4 regions of the Mycobacterium sp. E2327 genome follow, and region 3 is predicted to be linked to each of the others. Evidence: riboswitches for the same ligand, from Rfam matches in the RefSeq annotation. Region 3 holds a riboswitch; each other region holds the start of a gene.

Region 1 (6,369 bases), on a different contig from region 3:
ACCTGCTGTTGCCGCCCAAGTACGTCGGTGCCGAGCAGGGCGGGATCGACGCCAAACAGGCGCGCGAGCTGCTGCCCGAGGAGCACCGCGCGTTCGTCGAGGACATCCTGTCCCGTTACGGCGTCGTGGTCCCCGCCGAGGAGCCGAGGGCGTCGGCCGGGGGCCTGAACATCTCGCCCAAGGGCTACGAGCCGCTGCTCGACGTGGCGTTCGAGCACGACATCCGCCTGATCGCCAGCGCGCTCGGGCCGCCGCCCGCCGACCTCGTCCAGCGTGCCCATGACCGGGGCGTCGTGGTGGCCGCGCTCGCGGGCACCACGCAACACGCGCGGCGGCACGCTGCCGCGGGCGTGGACCTGATCGTCGCGCAGGGCACCGAGGCGGGCGGCCACACCGGCGAGGTCGCGACCATGGTGCTGGTCCCCGAGGTGGTGGACGCCGTGTCGCCGGTCCCGGTTCTCGCGGCCGGCGGGATCGCGCGGGGCCGCCAGGTCGCCGCCGCCCTGGCGCTGGGGGCCGAAGGGGTGTGGTGCGGCTCGGTGTGGCTGACCACCGAAGAGGCCGAGACGGTCCCCGTGGTCACGGAGAAGTTCTTGGCGGCGAGCTCCTCGGACACGGTGCGCTCCCGGTCGATGACCGGGAAGCCGGCGCGGATGCTACGCACGGCCTGGACCGACGAGTGGGAGCGGCCCGACACCCCCGATCCGCTCGGCATGCCGCTGCAGACCGCGCTGGTCACCGGCTCTCAGGTGCGCATCAACCAGGCCGCGACCAATCCGGACTCCAAGGCGCGTGAGCTGGCGACGTACTTCGTCGGCCAGGTGGTCGGTTCGCTCGACCGGGTCCGCCCGGTCCGCTCGGTGGTGCTCGACATGGTGGAGGAGTTCATCGACACCATCGGCCGGCTCGATGGCCTGGTCGGTCCGTGACCAGCGCAACCCGCCGGCGCCGCGCGGTCAGCGACGAGGACAAGTCGCAGCGGCGCGAGCAGATCATGTCGGCCGCCAAAGAAGTGTTCGCGCGCAAGGGTTTTCATGCGACGACGATTGCCGACATCGCGAAGCGGGCCGGTCTGGCCTACGGCTCGGTCTATTGGTACTTCGACTCCAAGGACGAGCTCTTCCACGCGTTGATGGCGGCCGAGGAGGGCGCGCTGCGCGCCCATGTCGCTGCGGCGTTGGGGGCGCCGGGCGGGAACGCCGGGCAGGAGGAGTCGCTTCGGGTCGCGGTGCGGGCGACGCTGGAGTTCTTCGAGTCCGACAAGGCGACGGTCAAGCTGTTGTTGCGGGATCCTTGCGCGCTGGGCGAGCGCTTCGAAAAACATCTCGGCGGGATCTACGAGCGGTTCATCGACGACATCGAAAGCTTCATCGTCGCCGCCCAGGAGCGCGGCGAGGTGGTCACCGCCCCGCCGCGCATGGTGGCGTACACCCTTGCCGCGCTGGTGGGCCAGCTGGCGCAACGGCGGCTGAGCACCGACGACGACGTCACCGCTGCTCAGGTGGCCGATTTTGTGGTGGCGCTGGTGCTCGACGGGCTACGCCCGCGCGGCGGTGCAGCTTGTTAAATCCTGTGTGCCCGCGTAATGACTGCATAAAGATTCGGGCACACGGACGAGATCACATTGACCGTGTCGTGGCGGTCATGCATGATCGGTCGCGTATGCACCTCGTTAGGTGAGGCGTCTACACGAATACAGGCCACTGACCCCGAACGTCGAAAGACGCCCCGGGTCAGGACAGCTCCTCCCGGCTTAAGGGTTGAGCCCAGGTGGCTTCCGAGGAATCGGACACGTCGTGTAGTGCCAAAGCTCTGACGAGAGGGGTGCGGTTCTCCGGCGGTTCGCCGGTTTCTGTACTCCTTTTGGTGCGCGTGGATCGCGCGGGCAACCGCACGCGTCGTGACGTCGAGGAGGTGAGGGACGTATGAGTTCCAGCGATAGTCCGGATCGAAGTCCGGGCTGTGTTCCGTCCCGATCCGACCTGAAGCGCGACGTTCTCGGTTGAGTCGCCAACGCTAATCGGCTTACCCGCCAAGCGTTCTCGGATCGGAACCACAACGGGATGGGACACGTCAGTCCAGTCAACGTTCGTTTGAGTTCCGTCAGGAGACGATCATGACCGCAGTTCTGCACGACGAAGTCGTAACCGTCGCGCCCGCCCGCAAGCTGACCGTGGTGCGCGACACGACCCCGGCCCCCGCGCCCAAGAAGGCCACGCGTCGTGAGGGCACGACCATCGTCATCAGCGACCCGCTGGTGGACGGCGCCGCCCACTTCTTGGCCATCGGCGTGCGTCACGTGTACGCCGCGCTGTGGCGCGTTGGCGTGCTCGATGTCCGGGCCTAAGTGGCGATCACAAGCGCGGCGGAGCCGGGCGCAGTGGGTCGCCACCATCGGCACAACGCCTCCAAGGGGCTACCCGGTCGCAGGTCTTCCCTGAGACCAGGTAACCCCTTGGAGTGCAGGGTTTGAGTAGAATCGAGACACTGGCATCGATCCGGCGATCACCGGGGAGCCTTCGGAAGAACGGCCGGCAGGCTCAGTAGAACCGAACGGGTAGGCCCGTCACAGCCCTCATCGAGCGGTCGCGTGAGAGCGCGGCAAGCGGGGTGGTACCGCGGCGCTCGCGCACCTTGCGCGTCGTCGTCCCCGGCCTGAGCATGATGGCCACAGGAGACGACACAGATCGTGACCGAGAACGCTGACGTCAAGGCGTACCCGAAGCTGGCCGGCGGTGCGCCCGATTTTCCGGCGCTCGAAGTCGAGGTTCTCGACTACTGGGCGCGCGACGACACCTTCCGCGCCAGCATCGCCCGCCGCGACGGCGCCCCGGAGTACGTGTTCTACGACGGGCCGCCGTTCGCCAACGGGCTGCCCCACTACGGTCACCTGCTCACCGGGTATGTCAAGGACATCGTGCCGCGGTATCGCACCATGCGCGGCTACAAAGTGGAGCGCCGGTTCGGCTGGGACACGCACGGGCTGCCCGCCGAACTGGAAGTCGAACGCCAGCTAGGCATCAACGACAAGTCCCAGATCGACGACATGGGAATCGCCGCGTTCAACGATGCCTGCCGCGAATCGGTGCTGCGCTACACCGACGAGTGGCAGGCCTACGTGACGCGCCAGGCCCGCTGGGTCGACTTCGACAACGACTACAAGACGCTGGATCCCAGCTACATGGAGTCGGTGATCTGGGCGTTCAAACAGCTGTGGGACAAGGGCCTGGCGTATGAGGGCTATCGGGTGCTGCCGTACTGCTGGCGCGACGAAACCCCGCTGTCCAACCACGAATTGCGGATGGACGACGACGTCTACCAGAGCCGCCAGGACCCGGCCCTGACCGTCGGTTTCAAGGTAACCGGGGGTGAGCTCGACGGTGCCTATCTGTTGGTGTGGACGACGACACCGTGGACGCTGCCGTCGAACCTCGCGGTGGCCGTGAACCCCGAGGTGACCTATGTGGCGGTCGAGGCGGACGGCCGCCGCTTCGTGCTGGCGGAGGCGCGGCTGGCCGCGTACGCGCGCGAGTTGGGTGAAGAGCCGGACGTGCTGGGTACCTATCGGGGCGCGGACCTGCTGGGTCTGCGCTACGTTCCGCCGTTCCCGTATTTCATGGACACCCCCCACGCATTCCGGGTGCTGCCCGGAGACTTCGTGACCACCGAGGACGGCACCGGCATCGTGCACATGGCGCCGGCCTACGGCGAGGACGACATGGCGACCTGTGATGCGGCCGGCATCGTGCCCGTCACCCCGGTCGATTCGAAGGGCCGGTTCGACGCAAGCGTCCCGGATTACCAGGGGCAGCGCGTTTTTGACGCGAATCCGCACATCATCCGCGACCTGAAGAACGGCAGCGGTCCGGCGGCGGCCAACGGCGCCGTGCTGGTCCGCCACGAGACCTACGAGCACCCCTACCCGCACTGCTGGCGGTGCCGCAATCCGCTGATCTACCGGGCGGTGTCGTCGTGGTTCGTCGCGGTCACCGAATTCCGCGACCGCATGGTCGAACTCAACCAGCAGATCACCTGGTACCCCGAACACGTCAAGGACGGGCAGTTCGGAAAGTGGCTGCAGGGCGCGCGGGACTGGTCGATCTCGCGAAACCGCTACTGGGGCACGCCGATTCCGGTGTGGAAGTCCGATGATCCGGCCTACCCGCGGGTCGACGTGTACGGCAGCCTCGACGAGCTGGAACGCGACTTCGGGGTGCGTCCCACCAACTTGCACCGGCCCTACATCGACGAGCTGACTCGGCCCAACCCCGACGATTCCACGGGGCGCAGCACGATGCGGCGCATCCCCGACGTGCTCGACGTGTGGTTCGATTCGGGCTCGATGCCGTATGCGCAGGTGCATTACCCGTTCGAAAACCGCGACTGGTTCGACGGGCACTACCCGGGCGACTTCATCGTCGAGTACATCGGCCAGACACGCGGCTGGTTCTACACCCTGCACGTCCTGGCCACCGCGCTGTTCGACCGTCCGGCGTTCAAAACATGTGTCGCGCACGGCATCGTGCTCGGCTCCGACGGCCAGAAGATGAGCAAGTCGCTGCGCAACTACCCCGACGTCTCGGAGGTGTTCGATCGCGACGGCTCCGACGCGATGCGGTGGTTCCTGATGGCCTCGCCGATCCTGCGCGGGGGCAACCTGATCGTCACCGAACAGGGCATCCGCGAAGGCGTCCGTCAGGTGCTGCTGCCGATGTGGAACGCCTACAGCTTCTTGGCCCTTTACGCGCCGAAAGTCGGCAACTGGCGCACGGATTCGGCCAACGTGCTGGATCGCTACATCCTGGCCAAGCTGGCGGAGCTGCGCGACGACCTCACCGAGTCGATGGATGTCTGCGACATCTCGGGGGCCTGCGAACAGCTGCGCCAGTTCACCGAGGCGCTGACGAATTGGTATGTGCGACGGTCGCGTTCGCGGTTCTGGGAGGAAGACGCCGACGCCATCGACACGTTGCACACCGTGCTGGAGGTGACCGCCCGCCTGGCCGCCCCGCTGTTGCCGTCGGTGACGGAGATCATCTGGCGCGGTCTGACGTTCGAGCGCTCGGTGCATTTGACCGATTGGCCGGACGCGGACGCGCTGCCCGCGGATGCCGGCCTGGTCGCCGCCATGGATCAGGTCCGGGAAGTCTGCTCAGCGGCGTCGTCGTTGCGCAAGGCGAAGAAGCTGCGGGTGCGTCTGCCGTTGCCGAAACTGACCGTGGCCGTTGAGAATCCGCAGCGGCTCGAGCCGTTCGTCGACCTGATCGCCGACGAGCTCAACGTCAAGCGGGTCGAACTGACCGACGCGATCGACACGTACGGCCGGTTCGAGCTCACCGTCAACGCGCGGGTGGCCGGGCCGCGGCTGGGCAAGGATGTGCAGGCGGCGATCAAGGCCGTCAAGGCCGGCGAGGGCGTCGTCAACCCCGACGGCACCCTGACGGCGGGTCCCGCGGTGCTGCAGCCCGACGAGTACAGCTCCCGACTGGTGGCCGCCGATCCCGATTACACCGCGGCGCTTCCCGACGGGTCCGGTCTGGTGGTTCTCGACGGCACGGTGACCCCGGAACTGGAGGCGGAGGGCTGGGCGAAGGACCGGATCCGGGAGCTGCAGGAACTGCGCAAGTCGACCGGGCTGGACGTGTCCGACCGCATCAGCGTGGTGATGTCGGTGCCCGGCGAGCGGGCCGACTGGGCGCAGACGCACCGCGACCTGATCGCGGGGGAGATCCTCGCCACCAGCTTCGAGTTCGGCGAGCCCGCCGATGGCTCGGAGATCGGCGACGGCGTGCGGGTGAGCATCACGAAAGCCTGAGCCGACGCGGGCGCAAAAAACTTCTGAAAAAAGTTCCGAAAAAACTGTCCGGTGTGGCGGGGCTAGCTGCTCCTACCTGTGACGGCGGCCCAACGGGGGCCGCAACCACAGTTAAGGAACGCACCATGAGCACCATCGAAGACTTCCAGTCCGCTACCTTCGCCGCCATCCCGCACGAGGACCTCACGGTCGCCGAGGCGTGGGCGTCGAGCCCGTTGGGTGACCCCTCGATCGAAGACGGATCCCTGTCGGAACCCGCAAACTTCGAGGACTTCCCGCCCACTACGGTGACCGAGCAGCCGCGCTCGCGGGCCACGACCGTCCTGATCGCCGCGGCCGTGATCGCCGGGCTCGGAGTGGTCGGCGGGCTGGGCATGATGCTCATCAACGGGACGGGCTCGAAGCAAGAGAAGCCGGCCGTCGTCGTGCCGAACTCAAATGTGAGTCCGATTTCGCCCCAGTCCGCCGCCGCGGTCGCGCCGCCGCCCGTGGCGCCGGCCCCGCCAGCCCTCGCCACGCCGCCCGACGCCGCGCAATTGCCGAGCGGCCCGGTC
Region 2 (6,369 bases), on a different contig from region 3:
CCGTGGGACCGGGAGTGACGGCGTTTTCCGTCGGCGACGAAGTTCTTGGGTTCAGCTTCCGCCGCTCCAGCCACGCCACGCATACCGCCGTCCCGGTTGATCAACTAATTCGCAAGCCTCCCGAATTGAGTTGGGAGGTCGCGGGTTCGCTGTACGTGGTCGGCGTGACGGCCTACGCCGCCGTTCGCGCCGTCGACCCCAAACCGGGCGAGACGGTCGCCGTTTCGGCGGCGGCGGGAGGGGTCGGCAGCCTCGTCGTGCAGCTCTTGGTCCTGCGCAAGGCGGTGGTGCTCGGTATCGCCGGGCCCGGCAACGCCGACTGGCTACGCGCCCACGGCGTCACCCCGGTCGAGTACGGCGACGGCCTGGCCGACCGGCTGCGAGAGGCGGCGCCCGGCGGGATCGACGCGCTCATCGATCTGTTCGGCCCCGACTACGTCCAGCTCGCCGTGGATCTCGGCGTCGCGCCCGATCGGATCGAGACCATCATCTCGTTCCAGAAGGCCGGCGAGGTCGGCGCCAAGACCGAGGGCAGTGTGGACGCGTCGACGCCGGAAGTGCTCGCCGAGATGGCCGACCTGATCGCCACCGGCACCATCGATTTCGAGGTCGCCGGCAGCTACCCGCTGGATCACGTCGCCAACGCCTTCGAGGAACTCGAAAAGCGGCACACCCGTGGCAAAATCGTGCTGCTGCCGAACGGTTGACTCACAGCGACGTGGCCGGCTCGATGATGCCGGCCTGCACGATCTTGATGATCACGAACACGACGGCCACGACCAGATAGCCCCGCAGGGTCAACAGCCCGGCCCGCCGGATCGGCGACATCACCGGCCTGTCCAGCATGGCGAGGTTGGGGGTCTGCCAGTGCGCCCGGTCCTGCCGGCGCACCGCCCGCCGCTCGGCGCGCGTGAGGAGCGGCGCGTCGTCGAGTTCGTCAACCTCCTCGGGATCCAGGCCACCGCCGAGCGTCCCCGCAACGGCTTCCGCGTCGCGCCGGTCCCGGTGCCACCGGCCAGCGACGATCGCGACGGCCCCGCCCACGATCCCGATCGCGGCACCGACCGCGAGACCGGCCTCGATGGTGCCCGTGGACAGGCCCGGGAAGAAGGTCGTCGCGGTCAGCGCAAGCGACAAGACCACCAGACACCACACGACGGCCCACGCGATGATGTTCTGCCGCACCGTGTTTACCCACGGCCCGAGCACCGCCCGGTCGTTGCAGAGCAGGACCAGGAACACCGTCGCCGAGGGCAGCAGGACGCCCGCGAGGGCCTGCACGCCCTGGGTCACCAGGCCCAGGACATGGTCCGGGCTGAACGCGACGGCGGCGGACACCGCCAGCAACACGGCGTACCCGCCGTAGAACAGCGGAGCCTCGCTGACCTTCCAATGCAGCGAGTGCCGCTTGCCCAACGCGTCACCGACGGCATACGTGGTGGCCAGCCCGATCGCGTTGGCGCCGATCAAGGACGCGTCCAGCAGGATGATCGCGAACAGCGCGCCCACCGTCCCGCCGAGATGCCGGGCCAGGCCCGCGGCCACCGCACCCGCGTCGGTGAAGCCGCCGACGTCGCCGGTGCCGGCCAACCCGAACGCGGTCACCGCCATCAGGGCCGTCGCGCCGACCATGACGACGACGATCCCGATGATCAGATCGGCTCGGGCATAAGCGATCCAGCGGGTAGTGATGCGCTTGTCCACCACATTGGACTGCTGAAAGAACAGCTGCCACGGCGCGACCGTGGTGCCCACTATCGCGACGACGAGCAACAGCACGGTGGAGTTGAGCCCGCCCGGGAACTGCGGCACCAGCCCGCCCGCCGTTCCTTTCAGCGTGGGGTGCGCCATCAACACCATCGGAATGATGAGCACGTTCACCGCGATCAGCAGGAACATCAGGCCCTCCCAGCGGCGGAACGAGCCCCCGGCCACCACGGCGAACAGCAATACCGCGGCGGCCGGGATCGCGATCGCCTTGGGGCAGCCCAAGAACCCGAGTGCCAGTGCTACTCCGATGAATTCGGTGACGATCGTCAGCGCGTTGAGGATCAGCAGATCACCGACGCTGAAGGCGCCCCAGAACTTGCCGAACCGCTCGAAGATCAGCCGCGCGTGGCCGACCCGGGTGACCGCGCCCAGCCGCAGCACCATCTCCTGGTTCACGTACAGCACGGGGATCAGCATTGCCAGCGTCCACAGCAGCCCCATCCCGTAGTTCTGCCCCGCCTGCGCGTACGTCGCGACGCCGCCGGCATCGTTGTCCCCGACCATCACGATCAGCCCGGGGCCGGTGATGACCATCAGCGTCCGCAGCCGCCGCCAGCGGCCACCGCTACCCGGGTGTGCGGCGTCCCGGTGGATGCGGCCGAAGGCGCCGACGATGTCGCCGGCGTGCGCCGAATCCAGCACGGCTTGGCTTGGCGCCTCGGACGTACCCAGGTCGCCGCGGGGCTCGGTCGAGATCGACGTCATCGAATCCTCGCTATCTCCGAACAGGTTCGGGCTCGGGCTAGCGAATCACCGCCGGTTGCCGTCCGGCGGATGGCCGCCCAGCGAGGCCGAGATGACCGCGATCGGCGTCCGCGAGACATAGAGGTTGGCCCGCTCCTGCGGAGTCAGCGTGCTGCGCGCGTGCAGCTTGCCGACCAAGAGTCGGCCGATTCGTAGCATCGACCGGCCGCGTCCCCGCTGCGGACCGGTAAGGCGTTGTGCAACAACAAAAGCCATGATCGTCTCCTGTCGGGAGGTCCGATCGGCTCCTGGCATGACCCTAGGCGCCCGCAATGCGCTTGCTGCGCAGCGGTATTGGTCGCCCGAGGAAATCAGGCGGCGAAGAGAATGCCGGAACCGGATCGGGACAAGACGGAATTGGGATACGGACTGTCGCCGGGACTCATCTCGCCCTCACCTCCTCACGGCCGGGACACACGCGGGTGTCGTCACATTCACCTGAACGGAAGAGGCGAAATGACCGGCGGAGCACCACCGGTCGCACCCCTCTCGTCGGAGCTTCGGCACTGCACGGCGTATCCGAAAGTTCCGGAAGCCACTTGGGCTCAACCCTTGGGTCCGGGAAGAGCTGTCCTGACCCGGGGCGTCTCTCGACGTTCGGGGTCAGTGGCCTGTATCCGTGCAGACGCCTCACCTACCGAGGTGCTTGCCCGTCCATCTTGCACCGCGACCCAATGGGCGTCAAATTACTTTACGCAACCATTACGTTGGTTTCTGTTAACCCACGGGCCCATCGACCGTCGCGACTACGCTCGAAACCATGGCTAATACTTTGCAGGCGCCCAAGGTCGCGACGGTGCTCGACCGGATGTACACCGAAACGAAAAATCAAATGTCGCGGTTGCGGGAAAGGATCGGCGATTTCGACCGGCCGATGAGCGCGCAGGAGCGCGCCGACGCGATGAGCGAGTTTTACATTCCGGTGACACCGGAATCCGGCCGCCTGCTCTACGCGCTGGTGCGGGCGACCCGGCCGGCCACGATCGTCGAGTTCGGCATGTCCTTCGGAATCTCCGCGGTTCACCTGGCCGCGGCGGTACGCGACAACGGCACCGGCCGGGTGGTGACCACCGAGCTCAGCGCCAGCAAGATCGCCGCGGCCAAACAGACGTTCGCCGAGACCGGCCTGGACGACGTGATCACCATTCTGGAAGGAGACGCCCTGACCACGCTGGACAAGCTCGACGGTTCGGTCGATTTCGTCCTGCTCGACGGGTGGAAGGACCTCTACCTTCCGGTGATCGAGCTACTCGAACCGCGCCTGTCGACCGGCGCGCTGATCGTCGCCGACAACGCCAGCGCCGCGGACACCCAGCCCTACCTCGACCGGGTGCGCGACCCGGACAACGGCTACGTCAGCTTCAACTTCCTCGTCCGGGAAAGCGACAGCATGGAAATCAGCTGCCGCACCGGCGATTAGGCGCCTAGCGCAGGGATTCCTCGAGCCAGGGCGTCAGCCATTTCACCCCTTCGGGGGTGAGGTGGACGCCGTCGCTGCGCACCTTGATGCCGTCGACCTTGGTCGTGTAAACGCCGTCCGGGCACAGCTTCTTGTTGAGGTCGAGGATTTGGACGCCGGTGTGCTGGGCGATCGTCTTGCGCAGCATGGCATTCCAGAGGTTGACCCGGTCGGGCTGGTCCTCCGGATACAGCCGGCCGTCCGGCTTCTCACCGCCCCGGCTGTACGGCACCGTCGCCACCACCACACGAACACCGTTGGCGCTCAGGATGTTCAGCGCTCGCTGCAACTCGCCGTTGAGGTAAGCGTCGAAGGTCGGATCGCCGATATGTGTCCATTGCCCCTCGTTGACCCGATCGACCGTCTCCCAGCGGCCGATGATCAACAGCGCGACGTCTGGCTGGTCCTGGCCGAGCTGCGCCGACCACCTGATGGGCCAGCCGTCGCATTCGGGCCGCTGCTCAAGGGTTTGGCCGATGTACCGATAGGGCGTGCCGCGCACCAGGCTGCAGCCGATGACGGTGTGGTCGAGGAACGCGAAGCCGGGCGTCGGCGGCAGGTAGTGCATCCAGGTCCACCCGATCGAGTCGCCGAACACCGAAACGGTGAAGGGCCGGTGGGGATCGCGGGGCGCGGGGCGGCCACCGCCCGGCGGGGAAGGCGAGACCGCGGCCACCGCCGAGACCCCCGGGGGCAGGCCCTCGCGCAGGCCGGGCCCGGTGCCCACCGGGACCACCAACAGCGTCACCGCGGCGGCGCTGGCCACGGTCGCCGCCGCGAGCGGCAACAGCGGCACCCGCGCCGGCCGCCACCGGCGGATCGGTTGTTCGATCAGCCACCAGGACGCGGCGGCGACCACCACCGTGGCGGCGCACCGCGCGCCGAACAGCGGCAGGCCGGACCATCCGGTGCGTTCACCGCTGAGGGCCAAAAAGATCGGCCAGTGCCACAGGTACACGCCGTAGGAGATGGTGCCCAGCCACACCAGCGGACGCAGGGCCAGGATGCGGGCGATGGCGCCGCGCTGTTCCATCGCCACCGGGGCGACCACGAGGACGGACGCGACCGCGACCCCGATCAGCAGGCCGTGGCGAAACTCACCGGCGCGGCCCGACGCGAAGTGGGTCGCCGCCGCCAACCCGGCCACGCCGAGCAGCGGCAGGAAGCGGGCGACCCGCCGTCCCCACCGGCTGCGGATCAGGCACCAGCCGCGGTTCATCGACGGCCAATCCCGCACCAGCAGTGCCGCCGCGGCGGCGCCGGTGAGCAACGCCTCCGCACGGGTGTCGGTGCCGAAATAGATTCGGTCCCTCGTCGAGTCGGAGGCCAGGACGATGGCGAGGGCCGCGGAAGCGAGCGCGCCGGTGCTGGCGATCAGGAAGGTGGCGAACCGCACCCCGCCGACGGTGGCCCGCCGAAAGTACCGGCGGGCCCGCGCGGCCAACAGCAGGGTCACCGCGATGAGCAGGACCGGCCAGATGAAGTAGTACTGCTCCTCCACCCCAAGCGACCAGGTGTGCTGCAGCGGCGACGGCGGGGCGCCCTGGGTGAAGTAGTCGGTGTTTTGGGCGACGAACCGCCAATTCGCCACCCACAGGAACGCGGCGATCGCGTCGGCGCGTAATCCGGTGAGCGACTGGCTCGGCAGGAGCTCGCGGGCCGCGCCCACGGTGAGCACCATCAGCACCAGGGCAGGCAGCAGCCGTCGTGCCCGCCGAATCCAGAAGCCGGTCAGCTCAATTCGGCCGGTGCGCTGGAGCTCGTCGAGCAGCAGCGAGGTGATCAGGAATCCGCTGAGGACGAAGAAGATGTCGACGCCGATGAACCCGCCCGCGACACCGGGGATGCCGCCGTGCCCGACGAGCACCAGCGTGACCGCGATCGCGCGAAGCCCGTCCAGCGCCGGAATGCCGCTGCGCCGTTCGGGTTGATCCCAGATCGCGATCCGGCCGGCGCGGCGCACCGGGGCGACCCATCGCGGCCGACGAGCAGAACGCGCCGGTGCGGGGTTCCTCCCGCCCGGTTCAGTGTCCGCCGTTAACGCGCCCTGGCCCATGCCGATGCGTCGCTGCCCCTCCTCGTGATCGCAGCCAGCCTAGTTGCGCGGGAGCCCGGATAGCCGGAAAGACACGCGCGTCCGGGGCCGCATCAGAGGGGAAATCGGTTACGTATCCCGTTGAAGCGCTCCCACATCAGCGCGGTGCGTTCGGCGCTGGTGACACGCGCGGTTTCCGGCGGTAACGCGCGCGCGAGGTCGGCGTGTTTGACGAGCCGGGTCGTCAGCGTCGCGGGCTGACCCGCGAGCATGTGCCGGTAGGTGAGGTTCCCGCGCTCGAATCCCTGGGTGTCGATCCAGTTGTGCAGGCCCGGGTCCCGGTGCGCCAGAATCAGTCTGA
Region 3 (6,369 bases):
TGCCGACCTGGGCACCCGCCTGCGCGGCGACGCCGCCCGGGTTGGTCGTCTGGGGCGGCGAGGTGAACGTCGAAAATGCCGACGCCGCAGACGAATTGGCGGCGTAGCCGTACATCGCGGTGGCGTCCTGCGCCCACATCTCGCTGTACTCGGCTTCCGTGGCCATGATCGCCGGCGTGTTCTGCCCGAAAATGTTGGTCGCGATCAACGCCATCAGTTCGGCGCGGTTGGCCGCGATCAGCGGTGGCGGCACCGTCATGGCGTATGCGGTCTCGAAGGCCGCCGCCGCGGCCGTGGCCTGGGTGGCCGACTGCTCGCACTGCGCGGCGGTGGCCGTCATCCACGATATGTAGGGCGTCACCGCGGCGGCCATCGACAGCGACGTCGGTCCCAGCCAGGACTCGTCGGTGAGGCTGGCGATCACCGACTGATACCCGCTGGCGGCGTCGGTCAGCTCGGCGGCCAGCGATTCCCAGCCCGCCGAGGCGGTCAACAGGGTTCCGGGCCCCGGCCCCAGATACATCCGGCCGGAGTTGATTTCCGGCGGCAACGCGCCAAAGTCCATCGTCTGTCCTATCTGTTGGTTGTTTCAGCGGAGCCGGTCACATCGCGGCCGCGCGGACGGCCCCCACAGCTGTCACCGAAATCTGATAAAGCGCCGGTTGCGCCGCCCTGTGGACGGAAAGGGAGTCCGTCGTTCTCGGCGTAATCGGCTTGGGATCCGGTGGTGTGTCCACGGTGCGCCAGCGGCACACGAAAACACGGGCATGCCAAATACACTCGTGAATTGCTCGCGCTTGATGATTCGCCGCTGGCAACAGCCCGACTGCGGCCGCCAACACAAATGCCGTGATCACCGAAATGCCGTGCCCACGAATATTGGAACGCACCACAGCGGCGTTGTTCGCTGGCTTTAATGACATTGATCATCACCACAGTGGCCGCCGAATTGGCGTGCTGACGACCGGCCACTGACCCCCGCAGGGTCCGCGCCAGCCCGTTCCGACCCTTTGTTACCAAAGAGGTTGCACGCCCCGGGAATTCGTAACATTGCGTAATATTTTGTTAACGAATTCGAGGACCTCCAGGGGCGAAAGCCCTTATTGAGCCGACGGTTTGAAGAGTCTGACCGTGCGATGCGCTGCCCGAGTGAATCAATGGCCACGAATTCCAGTGTTTTTGGGAAGTCGGCTCCTCTCAAGTCGGGCGATTCAACACATATGAAACACATATATGTCCACTCAAATGTGAGTCAGCGAGGCCCGAATTATTTGAGAACTCTATGAATTCCGTGACAATCCGGTGTGTAGTTGGGAGGATGTGAGCATATGACCGCAACGTCGGGATACGCACGCAGCGAGCGCCCACGCCAAGCCATCCTTGGTCAGCTGCCCAGGATTTACCGTGCCGATGGCTCACCGATCCGTGTCTTGCTGGTTGACGACGAGCCCGCGCTGACCAACTTGGTGAAGATGGCGCTGCATTACGAGGGCTGGGTGGTCGACATCGCCCACAACGGCCGCGAGGCCATCGCGAAGTTCGAAAACGTCATTCCCGACGTGCTGGTGCTCGACATCATGCTTCCCGACGTGGACGGCCTGCGGATTCTGCAGCGGATCCGCGAATCCGACGCCTACACCCCCACGCTGTTCCTCACCGCCCGCGATTCGGTCATGGACCGCGTCACCGGCCTGACCGCGGGCGCGGACGACTACATGACCAAGCCGTTCAGCCTCGAGGAGCTTGTCGCGCGACTGCGCGGCCTGCTGCGCCGCTCTACCCAGCAGACCCCGCCGGCGGCCGAGACCCTGAAAATCGGCGACCTACATGTCGACACCGCCAGCCGGGAGGTCACCCGCGGCGGCACCCCGATATCGCTCTCGTCAACCGAGTTCGAATTGCTGCGGTTCCTCATGCGCAATCCCCGGCGCGCGCTGAGCCGCACCGAAATCCTCGACCGCGTCTGGAATTACGACTTCGCCGGCCGAACCAGCATCGTGGATCTGTACATCTCGTACCTCAGGAAGAAGATCGACTCCGGCCGGGAGCCCATGATCCATACCGTCCGCGGCGTTGGGTACATGCTGCGACCGCCCGAATGACCGGCGAGCCGAATACCAGATCCAGGGACCTTTCGCGGTGGCTGCCCCATTCGCTGCGCCGCCAGTTGCTATTGGGCGTGCTGGCCGTGGTCAGCGTGGTGCTCGTAACGGTCGGCATCGTCTCGGTGCTGAGCCTGCGCGGCTATGTGACGGCGATGAGCGATGCCGACGTTGCCCAATCCCTTGACGCGCTGAGCAATTCGTACACGAGATACCGAAACGGCGACCACGGTCCGACGCGCGGGGGCACCGAATCCATCGGGCAGGCGATGCTGGAGTTCACCGATCAAACGCCAGGCAACGTCATAGCCGTGCTGCACGACGGCGTCGTGATCGGCTCGGCGGTCTTTTCCGAAGCCGAGGCGCGACCCGCACCGGCCGACGCGGTGCACGCCATCGAGTCCCAGCCCTGGCCCGAAGACGCCCCGCCGCGGACCGAGAAGCTGGGCAGCCTCGGCTCTTATCGCGTCGACAGCCGGGCCTACGGATCCGACCTGTTGGTCGTCGGCGTATCGCAAGCGCGGGCCAACCAGATCATCGCCCGCAAGAACATCACCACCACGGCACTTATCGCGGCCGCCCTTGCGATCACGGCGGGGCTGACCATCTGGGTGGTCGGGATCACCCTTCGCCCGCTGCGCCGGCTCGCCGCCACCGCCGCCGAAGTCGCCGCCATGCCGCTGACCGACGACCACCGAATCAGCGTCCGGGTGCAGCCCAATGACACCGACCCCGACAACGAGGTCGGCGTCGTCGGGCACACGCTGAACCGGTTGCTGGACAACGTGGACAGCGCGTTGGCGCATCGCGCCGACTCCGACTTGCGGATGCGCCAATTCATCACCGACGCCAGCCACGAGTTGCGCACCCCGCTGGCGGCGATTCAGGGGTATGCCGAGCTGACCCGCCAAGACAGCTCGGCGCTGCCGGCGACCACCGAATACGCGCTGGCCCGCATCGAGTCGGAGGCGCGGCGCATGGCGGTGCTCGTCGACGAGATGCTGCTGCTCTCGCGCCTGGGCGAGGGCCAGGACCTGCAGACCCAGGACGTCGACCTCGCGGACCTCGTGGTCAACGCCGTGAACGACGCGGCGGTCGCGGCGCCGACCCACTTCTGGGTCAAAGACCTTCCCGACGAGCCGGTTTGGGTTCGCGGCGACCACGCCCGGCTCCACCAATTGGTCAGCAACCTGCTCAGCAACGCCCGGGTGCACACGCCGCCGGGCGTCACGGTGACGACCGGGATCACCTGCCGGCGCCGCGGCACGGAACCGCCCTACGTCGAACTGACCGTCGCCGACGACGGCCCGGGCATCGACGCGGATCTCCTGCCCCGGTTGTTCGAGCGGTTCGCGCGCGCCGACGCGGCGCGGTCCAACGGCTCGGGCATCGGGCTGGGCCTGGCCATCGTGAGCTCGATCGTCAAGGCCCACCACGGCTCGGTGACCGCCGAATCCGCCAATGGCCGAACGGTTTTCCGGGTGCGGCTGCCGATGATCGAAAATCCGGCGCTGGATATCGATTAGCAAACGAATCGGGCAGGCTTTTGGCGCCGCCGGAATGGCAAATCGCCCAAGGGTTGCCGATGCGACTGGGTGGTCGCAGGAGCCCACGGATGCGCCGGTGCGTATGTGTCCAGCACGTGAACTGTTTAGAACGCGTGGTCCTGAAAAGTTGACTCGCCGGTTCGCGAGTGCCACCATGGCCAATGCAAGCACCTCGCTAGGTGAGGCGTCTGCACGGATACAGGCCACTGACCTCGAACGTCGAAAGACGCCCAGGGTCAGGACAGCTCCTCCCGGATTAAGGGTTGAGCCCAAGTGGCTTCCGGCTCCTATCGGGCCGGATACGCCGTGTGGTGCCGAAGCTCTGACGAGAGGGGTGCCGTGCTCAGGTGTTCTGGCCTGGGCATTTCTCCCCGCTGTGCAAGGTTTGGCATCCCCGTATGCCCTGGCCGCGAGGAGGTGAGAGCGGAATGAGTCCCGACGATAGTCCTTATCCGAGGTCGACGACCATTTCGTTGCGATCCGGTCCCGGCTCGTTTTCGCAGCTGTAATCGGCTGATCCCACAAGTTTTGTCCGCGCGTCACCGCTCGGCGGGTTTGTCTTCGGCGTGCGCGGAAATCAATCCTCCGGGGTTGCCAACTGGCCAGTGCCTGGCCTTTGGCGTGAGGAGATGCCCTATGCCGCTTGCAGTTCCACGCCCATAAGCAACGAGCTACCACGTCCCGCCACCTGGGCCGACTTGGATCCGCGAGGGGTCCTTTGAACCGCGTCAGCGCCTTACCGACTATTCGCTAGGAGAACTCCGATGGCTTTTGTCACTGCTCGGCCGGAATCGCTGGCCGCCGCCGCCACTCGCTTGCAACAGATCGGCTCGACGCTGGAAGCTCAAAATGCTGCAACAGCAGCGCCGATGACCGGGGTCGTGCCCTCGGCTGCCGACGAGGTGTCGGTTATTACGGCGGCAAAGTTCGCCACGCACGCGCAGGCGTTTCAAACCCTGAGCGCCCAGGCCGCCGTGATGCACCAGATGTTCGTCGCCACCATGCAGACCAGCGCCGACTCGTACGCCGCAACCGAGGCGGCCAACGCGGCCGCCGCACGTTGAATACCTAGGGGGGATCGTGATCGACTTCGCCGCATTGCCGCCCGAAATCAATTCGGCCAGAATGTATTCGGGCCCTGGGTCAGGGCCCATGCTGGCCGCGGCCTCGGCCTGGAACTCGATGGCCGCTGAAATGCGTTCCGCTGCGTCATCTTACGACTCCGTGATGTCGGAGCTCACCTGCTCGGATTGGTTCGGCCCGTCATCGATGTCGATGTTTGCATCGGCCGTACCGTACCTGGAGTGGCTCAGCACCACCGCCACCCAGGCCGAGCAAGCGGGCAGCCAAGCCCAAGCCGCCGTCACCGCCTACGAGTCAGCATTCGCCATGACGGTTCCCCCGGCGGTCGTCGCGGCCAACCGCGCCCAGCTCGCCGCACTCGTGGCGACGAATGTTTTCGGCCAAAACACGCCGGCGATTGCGGCCACTGAGGCCCAGTACGCGGAAATGTGGGCGCAGGATGCCGCCGCGATGAACGGTTACGCCGGCGCAGCGGGCGTCGCAGCCCAACTGACGCCATTTACCGCGCCGCAGTCCCCCACTCACTCCGACGGAATTGCCAACCAGGCCAACGCCGTTGCCCAAGCCGCCGAAACACCGGCCGGCAATGCGCAGTCGATAGTGTCCTCGGCAGCCTCCAGCAACCCCGGCGGGATATTGGGGGCATTGGAAGGCGTGCTGGCTACCGGTTCCGATGCGTCGTCGCCGTTCCACGGACTGGCCACTGTCCTGAACGGCAGCAACGGCTCGGCCCTCGGGTCCTTCTTGAATTCCAATTTCCTGAGCACTTCGGTGCTGAACGGAGCGATGGCCGGGGGCCCGTTCAATCCACAGAGCATCCTGACCAACATTGCCGGCTTCAGCTCCGTATTCCCTAAGGCGACCGCGGCGCCGGCGGACATCGGCGCGGGCGCGGCTTCGGCCGCGAGTGCGGCGGACTCTGCGGGACTGACCGGCATCAGCGCCGCCGGCTCGGGCGCCATGGGCCAGGCGCATTTGGTCGGCGCGGTCTCCGTGCCGCCCAGCTGGACCGGTGCAGCCACGATCACCCCTGCCGAAGCCGCGTTGCCTGCCACCGGACTCAGCGATATCGGTTCGGGCGGCGCGGGTGGGCCCGGAGCGTATGCGGCGCCGATGGCGGGCGCGGCCAGGCGGCTACGCAGAGCGATTCCCAAGTACGGGTTCAAGCCCGTTGTGATGCCACGTCCGCCTGCCGCGGGATAACAGGATTTCGAAGGAGAGCGTCATGATCGATTTCGCGTCATTACCGCCGGAGATCAACTCGGCCAGAATGTATTCGGGTCCCGGATCAGCGTCCATGCTGGCCGCTGCCTCGGCCTGGCACACGGTGGCCGCTGAAATGCGTTCTGCAGCTGTTAATTACGGCTCGGTTGTTTCGAGGTTGACCGGCGAGAGTTGGTTTGGCCCGTCGTCCACGCTGATGACGGCCGCGATCGGACCGTACCTCGACTGGCTGAGCGCCACCGCTACCCAGGCCGAGCAGGCAGGCATCCAAGCCAACGCGGCCGCAGCCGCCTACGAGTCCGCGTTCGCCATGACCGTGCCGCCCACGGTCATCACGGCGAACCGCGCGCACCTGTCGAATCTGGTGGCCACCAACCTCTTCGGTCAAAACACCGCGGCGATCGCGGCCACGG
Region 4 (4,681 bases), on a different contig from region 3:
CACCGGTGGCGGCACCGTGGCCGCGAAGGCGGTTTCGTAGGCGCCGGCGGCGATCTTGGCCTGGCTGGCGGCCTCCTCTGCCTGCGCGCCGGTCGCGCTCATCCACGCCACATAGGGAGCCGCCGCGGCCGCCATGGCGATCGAGGAAGGCCCCGTCCACGGCCCGGCGGCGAGGCTCTCGATCGTCGCGCCGTACGAGGCGGCCGTCGACTGCAGTTCCGTCGCCAACTCGTCCCAGGCCGCCGAGGCCGCCAGCATGGGCCCCGACCCCGCGCCGACATACATCCGCCCCGAGTTGATCTCCGGTGGTAGCGCCCCGAAATCCAACATCTATTTACTCCGCTCCCCTCGAGTGGCCGCCATGTTAGGCGCGGCTTGCCGGCCCGTCCGCAACCGCGCGGCAGCTCTAATGGAATCCATGGAATCCGCTGTTGAATTCACGCATTGATTGGACGTGTATGAGGACGACAGGGTTCCACACTCCTAATCACAATGTGTCAGCGGCGGCGGTCCGCCCGGCGTTCAGGCGGCGCTGCCTAATGTAGCGATCATCGTGATTGGAACGTATTCGTGGCACGTTCCAGGGATGTAATAGTAAAGTAAACGACAAGTGTCACCGCTCGAATATGCCTGTGAGAATGCTGCTGGTCAGCTAACGCCTGCCACCCCAAAAGACGTTGTCCAGGTTATCAGTAGCCGATTCCCAGCAACCGGCCAGAAATGGGGCTGAAGTTTGCCGTACTTTTCGCATAATAGGCTAGACGACCGGCGGCTGCCGGCCGTTAATCGTTGCTAACGCGGCGCAACAATTAATGTGCCCGCATTCGCCGCTATTCCACACCGTTAAGCAATTAACATATTCGACAAGTATGCACTGTCTTAATGCCAATAGTTCTCGAGTTCGCCAGCGCTTGTCGCGGGGGTTGGCTCGAGCGCTCACCGTGATTCTTGTGAAATTCAATTAATCCCAGGTCGGGCCGACAGCGCCGTCGGCGTTCGCCACGTTGCTCCGGACCGTCGGCATCCTTTGCCAGCGCGCGTTCGCCTTGGCCCTGGCATCCTCAGCGACTCCTTCGCCGAGTGGATAGTTTTTCGTCATCTGGTGCTTCCCTGAATTTCACCTAGCGTACGCATTTGCCGCTGGTGGAACGCTGATTTGCTGCTGGAAGTTTGCTGTGAGCCGGATGCGGCCGATTTGCGGTGCTCATCACCCCGGACAGGCGCCCGCGAGGCATGATCGCGAGGTTGCGGAAAGCTCAATCCGCGCGAGTAACCCGTGTGAGGTGAGCTCTAGCCGGCCGCCGGGGGCCGCGAGACGAAGGTAGGACGGAAGCCGTATTGCGGCACGGCGCGCCCGTAGGGTTGCGCACCCGTGGCCCCGATCGGCATGCCGGGCATGCCGGCCGCCATGGCCGGGGGTGCCACCATGGGCGTGCCGCCGAGCGACGAGGCCAGCGGGCCGGCCAGCGGCGCGGGCGCGGTCCAGCTCGGCGGCACCGACAGCGCGCCGATCATCGGCGCGTGGCCGACGCCGGCCGCCACGGCATTGCCGACGCCCTCGACGGCAGGACCGGCCGCCGCCGCACCGATCGCGTCGCCGACCGCTTGGCCCGCGGCGTCGGCCGCGTCGCCCGCGGCGGCCCCCTGGCCCAGCAGGCCCAGGAATGGGGCCAGCGTGTTGCTGGGCATGTAGAACCCGGACGAGAAGGCGGTGTTCCAGATGTTGGCGTTGGGCCCCCACTGTGCCCAAAGGCCGTCCAGCGTGGCGGATCCCGACCCGGATCCCGTCAACAGGCCCACGATCTCCGACGCAGGCGTCTGCGCCGATGCCGGCGACGCCAGCCCCTGCAGTGCGGAGGGCAGCGTGGACATCAGCTGTGCCAGCGTGCCCTGTTGCGCCCCGGCCGGAGTGGCGATGGCCTGGGCCACCGCGGCCGACTGTGCGTCAGGCCCACCGGGGCTGGTCGTCTGCTGCGGCTCGCTGAACTGGCTCAGCTGGGCGGCGACCGCCGACGAGGCGGCGTAGCCGTACATCGCGGCCGCGTCTTGGGCCCACATTTCGGCGTACTGGGCCTCCGTCGCCGCGATCGCCGGGGTGTTCTGACCGAGGATGTTGGTGGCGATCAGCGCCATCAGCTGGGCGCGGTTGGCCGCGATGACGGGCGGCGGCACCGTCTGGGCGAAGGCGGCCTCGTAGGCCGCCGCGGCGCCCTCGGCCTGTGCGGCGGTCTGCTCGGCCTGCTCGGCCGTCGTGCCCAGCCAGGCCGCGTATGGAGCGGCGGCGGCGGCCATCGCCACCGACGCCGGGCCGTGCCATTCTTCACCGGTCAGCGCCGTCAGCACCGCGCCGTAAGACATTGCGGTGGAGCGCAATTCGGCGGCGAGCCCGTGCCAGGCCGACGCGGCGGCCAGCATCGGGCCCGAGCCCGCTCCGGAGTACATCCGGCCGGAGTTCACTTCCGGTGGGAGCAGTGCGAAATCGAGTGCAGCGGTCATCGTTGGCCCCTTCCCCTAATGGGCCGCGCGGGTGGCGTGGGTGCTGATTGTGTTGTGGCTACGGCGAAGTCCGCCGGACGTGCGAAGACAAGCGACATCGGACTACTCCTCGCGGAAAGAGGGTGACCCGTGCCGGCCGGCAATTGTGGCTGGTTTCAGCGCAATTCACGGACGCGGTCCGCTAGGGCGGACGCGTCCGTACGAGGTCTGTCGGGGTTAGCCGTTCAGACGGTCAGAAAGGGGCCGGGGCCGGATCGAACCGAAATGGTCGATTTGGAATACGGACTATCGTCGAGACTCATTTCGCTCTCACCTCCTCACAGCCTGGGCACACGGGGATGCCGTTATGTCGCACACCGGGGAGAAGGGCCCGGGCTGAAACTCCCGGAGACCGCACCCCTCTCGTCAGAGCTTTGGCACCACACGGCGTATCCGATCTGAGCCGGAAGCCACTTGGGCTCAACCCTTAAGCCGGGAAGAGCTGTCCTGACCCTGGGCGTCTTTCGACGTTCGAGGTCAGTGGCCTGTATCCGTGCAGACGCCTCACCTAGCGAGGTGCTTGCACAGGCCATCGTGGCACCCGGACGGTAGATCAGTCAAACCAACTGCCACACGCTCGCAACAAGCCCGTTGTCACCCGGCGGCCGGCGGACGCGGCATCACCGTCACGCGGAAGCCGTAGCGGGGGCCGTGGCCGTAGCCACCTCCGGCCGTGGCGGCGGGCATGCCCGGCATACCGGGAATCGCTCCCGGGCCGGCCTGCACCGCGCCGGCGCCCGGGCCGACGGCGTTGGTCCAGCCACCCCCGGCGAACGTCGCCCCCGCGTGGTTCTCCACCTGGGCGGCCGCCGTCCAGGCTTGGGGCACGGACAACCGACCGACCAGCGTCGCCTGATTCGTGCCGCCCGAAATCGCTCCGCTCAGGTCGCCCGCTATGCCTGCCGGGGCGGCCCCAGGCGTCAACAGCGGCAACCATCCCGGATTCCCGGCGCCGGCGCCCATCGGTGGCAGCGCGGTGGCGCCGGGCGTCGAGGAGACCGCCACCGCGTTGATGTCCGACATCGCGGCCGTAACTGCCGGTTCGATGATGGCGGGGCTCACGTACCCGGCCGATACGAACCCGTTGACGAACGAGGAGTTCAAGAAGGTCCCGATCGCGTTGCCGTCCGCACCGTCCAAAAAATTCAGGATGGCGTCGAGGAATCCCGCCCCCGGGATGCTGGCCGCGGGATTCGCGGCGGCCGAGACCGGTGACGAGAGTCCTTGCAGCGCAGTCGGTATCGCGGACAACAGCTGGTCCATCGTCTGGGATCCGGTGCCCGCCGCGGTGCCGGTGGCTTGGCTGACCGCCGCGGCCTGGGCGGCCTGCCCGGCCGGATTGGTGGTCTGGATCGGTGGATCGAACGGCGTCAGCGTGGAGGCCGCCGCCGAGCTCCCCGCATAGCCGTACATCGCCGCCGCGTCCTGGGCCCACATCTCGCCGTACTGGGCCTCCGTGGCCGCGATCGCCGGGGTGTTCTGCCCGAGGAAGTTCGTCGCAACCAGCGCCGCGAGCAGGGCCCGGTTGGCCGCCACCTCCGCCGGGGGCACCGTCATCGCGAACGCCGCCTCGTAGGCCGCCGCCGCGGCCGCCGCCTGAGCGGACGCCTGCTGGGAGAGTCCCCCGGTGCTGGTCATCCACTGGACATACGGCTCCGCGGCGGCGCCCATCGAGGCGGAGGCCGGCCCCATCCACTCCTCGCTCGTCAGCCCGGTGATGACCGCGTCGTATGAGGCCGCCGTCGAACCGAGCTCCGCACCGAGCGCGGCCCAGGCCGTCGCGGCGGCCATCATCGGCGCCGAGCCCGGCCCGGCATACATCCGGGCGGAGTTGATTTCCGGTGGGAGTGCTCCGAAATCCATTGCCGCCACCCCCTTAACCGGCCGTCACGGTTTTGGCGGCCAGCATGGTCGCGTTGCGCTGTGATTTCCGTTGTGTTACAAAGAAATACATCGGACTTCTCCTTTAAAGAGCGGATAGTCCGACCCGGCTACGGGCAGGCGGCCGCCGAGCTATGTCGGGTGTTGCCGATTCAAACGGCGGCCAGCGCGCCACGACCGGATCGGAAAGAAACGGTCGTTGTTCTCATGCGTTAACGGTCAATTCGGCCAGTACGCCCACCTCCCGTCGTGGCCAGGGCGCTCA

The links. Region 3 has a riboswitch for magnesium ahead of A5712_RS08340 (PE family protein). Riboswitches for the same ligand answer to the same signal wherever they lie in the genome.
Region 1: another riboswitch for magnesium. It lies ahead of A5712_RS12515 (Rv1535 family protein); the one in region 3 lies ahead of A5712_RS08340 (PE family protein).
Region 2: another riboswitch for magnesium. It lies ahead of A5712_RS31145 (hypothetical protein); the one in region 3 lies ahead of A5712_RS08340 (PE family protein).
Region 4: another riboswitch for magnesium. It lies ahead of A5712_RS27125 (PPE family protein); the one in region 3 lies ahead of A5712_RS08340 (PE family protein).

What each region holds. Positions count from the first base shown of each region.
Region 1 covers NZ_LZKE01000107.1:38,471-44,839, reverse strand. The annotation lists gene A5712_RS12525 (nitronate monooxygenase family protein) at 1-929, shown strand, start outside; gene A5712_RS12520 (TetR/AcrR family transcriptional regulator) at 926-1,567, shown strand; M-box (ykoK) riboswitch at 1,662-1,831, shown strand; gene A5712_RS12515 (Rv1535 family protein) at 2,117-2,347, shown strand; gene ileS (isoleucine--tRNA ligase) at 2,690-5,815, shown strand; gene A5712_RS12505 (hypothetical protein) at 5,941-6,369, shown strand, end outside.
Region 2 covers NZ_LZKE01000242.1:50,150-56,518, reverse strand. The annotation lists gene A5712_RS27840 (NADP-dependent oxidoreductase) at 1-707, shown strand, start outside; gene A5712_RS27835 (NRAMP family divalent metal transporter) at 709-2,475, opposite strand; gene A5712_RS31145 (hypothetical protein) at 2,521-2,730, opposite strand; M-box (ykoK) riboswitch at 2,992-3,163, opposite strand; gene A5712_RS27830 (O-methyltransferase) at 3,275-3,934, shown strand; gene A5712_RS27825 (acyltransferase family protein) at 3,939-6,029, opposite strand; gene A5712_RS27820 (DUF1214 domain-containing protein) at 6,122-6,369, opposite strand, start outside.
Region 3 covers NZ_LZKE01000069.1:1,092-7,460, forward strand. The annotation lists gene A5712_RS08325 (PPE family protein) at 1-565, opposite strand, end outside; gene A5712_RS08330 (response regulator transcription factor) at 1,329-2,102, shown strand; gene A5712_RS08335 (cell wall metabolism sensor histidine kinase WalK) at 2,099-3,628, shown strand; M-box (ykoK) riboswitch at 3,814-3,990, shown strand; gene A5712_RS08340 (PE family protein) at 4,414-4,713, shown strand; gene A5712_RS08345 (PPE family protein) at 4,730-5,935, shown strand; gene A5712_RS08350 (PPE family protein) at 5,958-6,369, shown strand, end outside.
Region 4 covers NZ_LZKE01000233.1:8,421-13,101, reverse strand. The annotation lists partial or broken gene A5712_RS27130 (PPE family protein) at 1-327, opposite strand, end outside; gene A5712_RS27125 (PPE family protein) at 1,291-2,496, opposite strand; M-box (ykoK) riboswitch at 2,887-3,058, opposite strand; gene A5712_RS27120 (PPE family protein) at 3,130-4,398, opposite strand.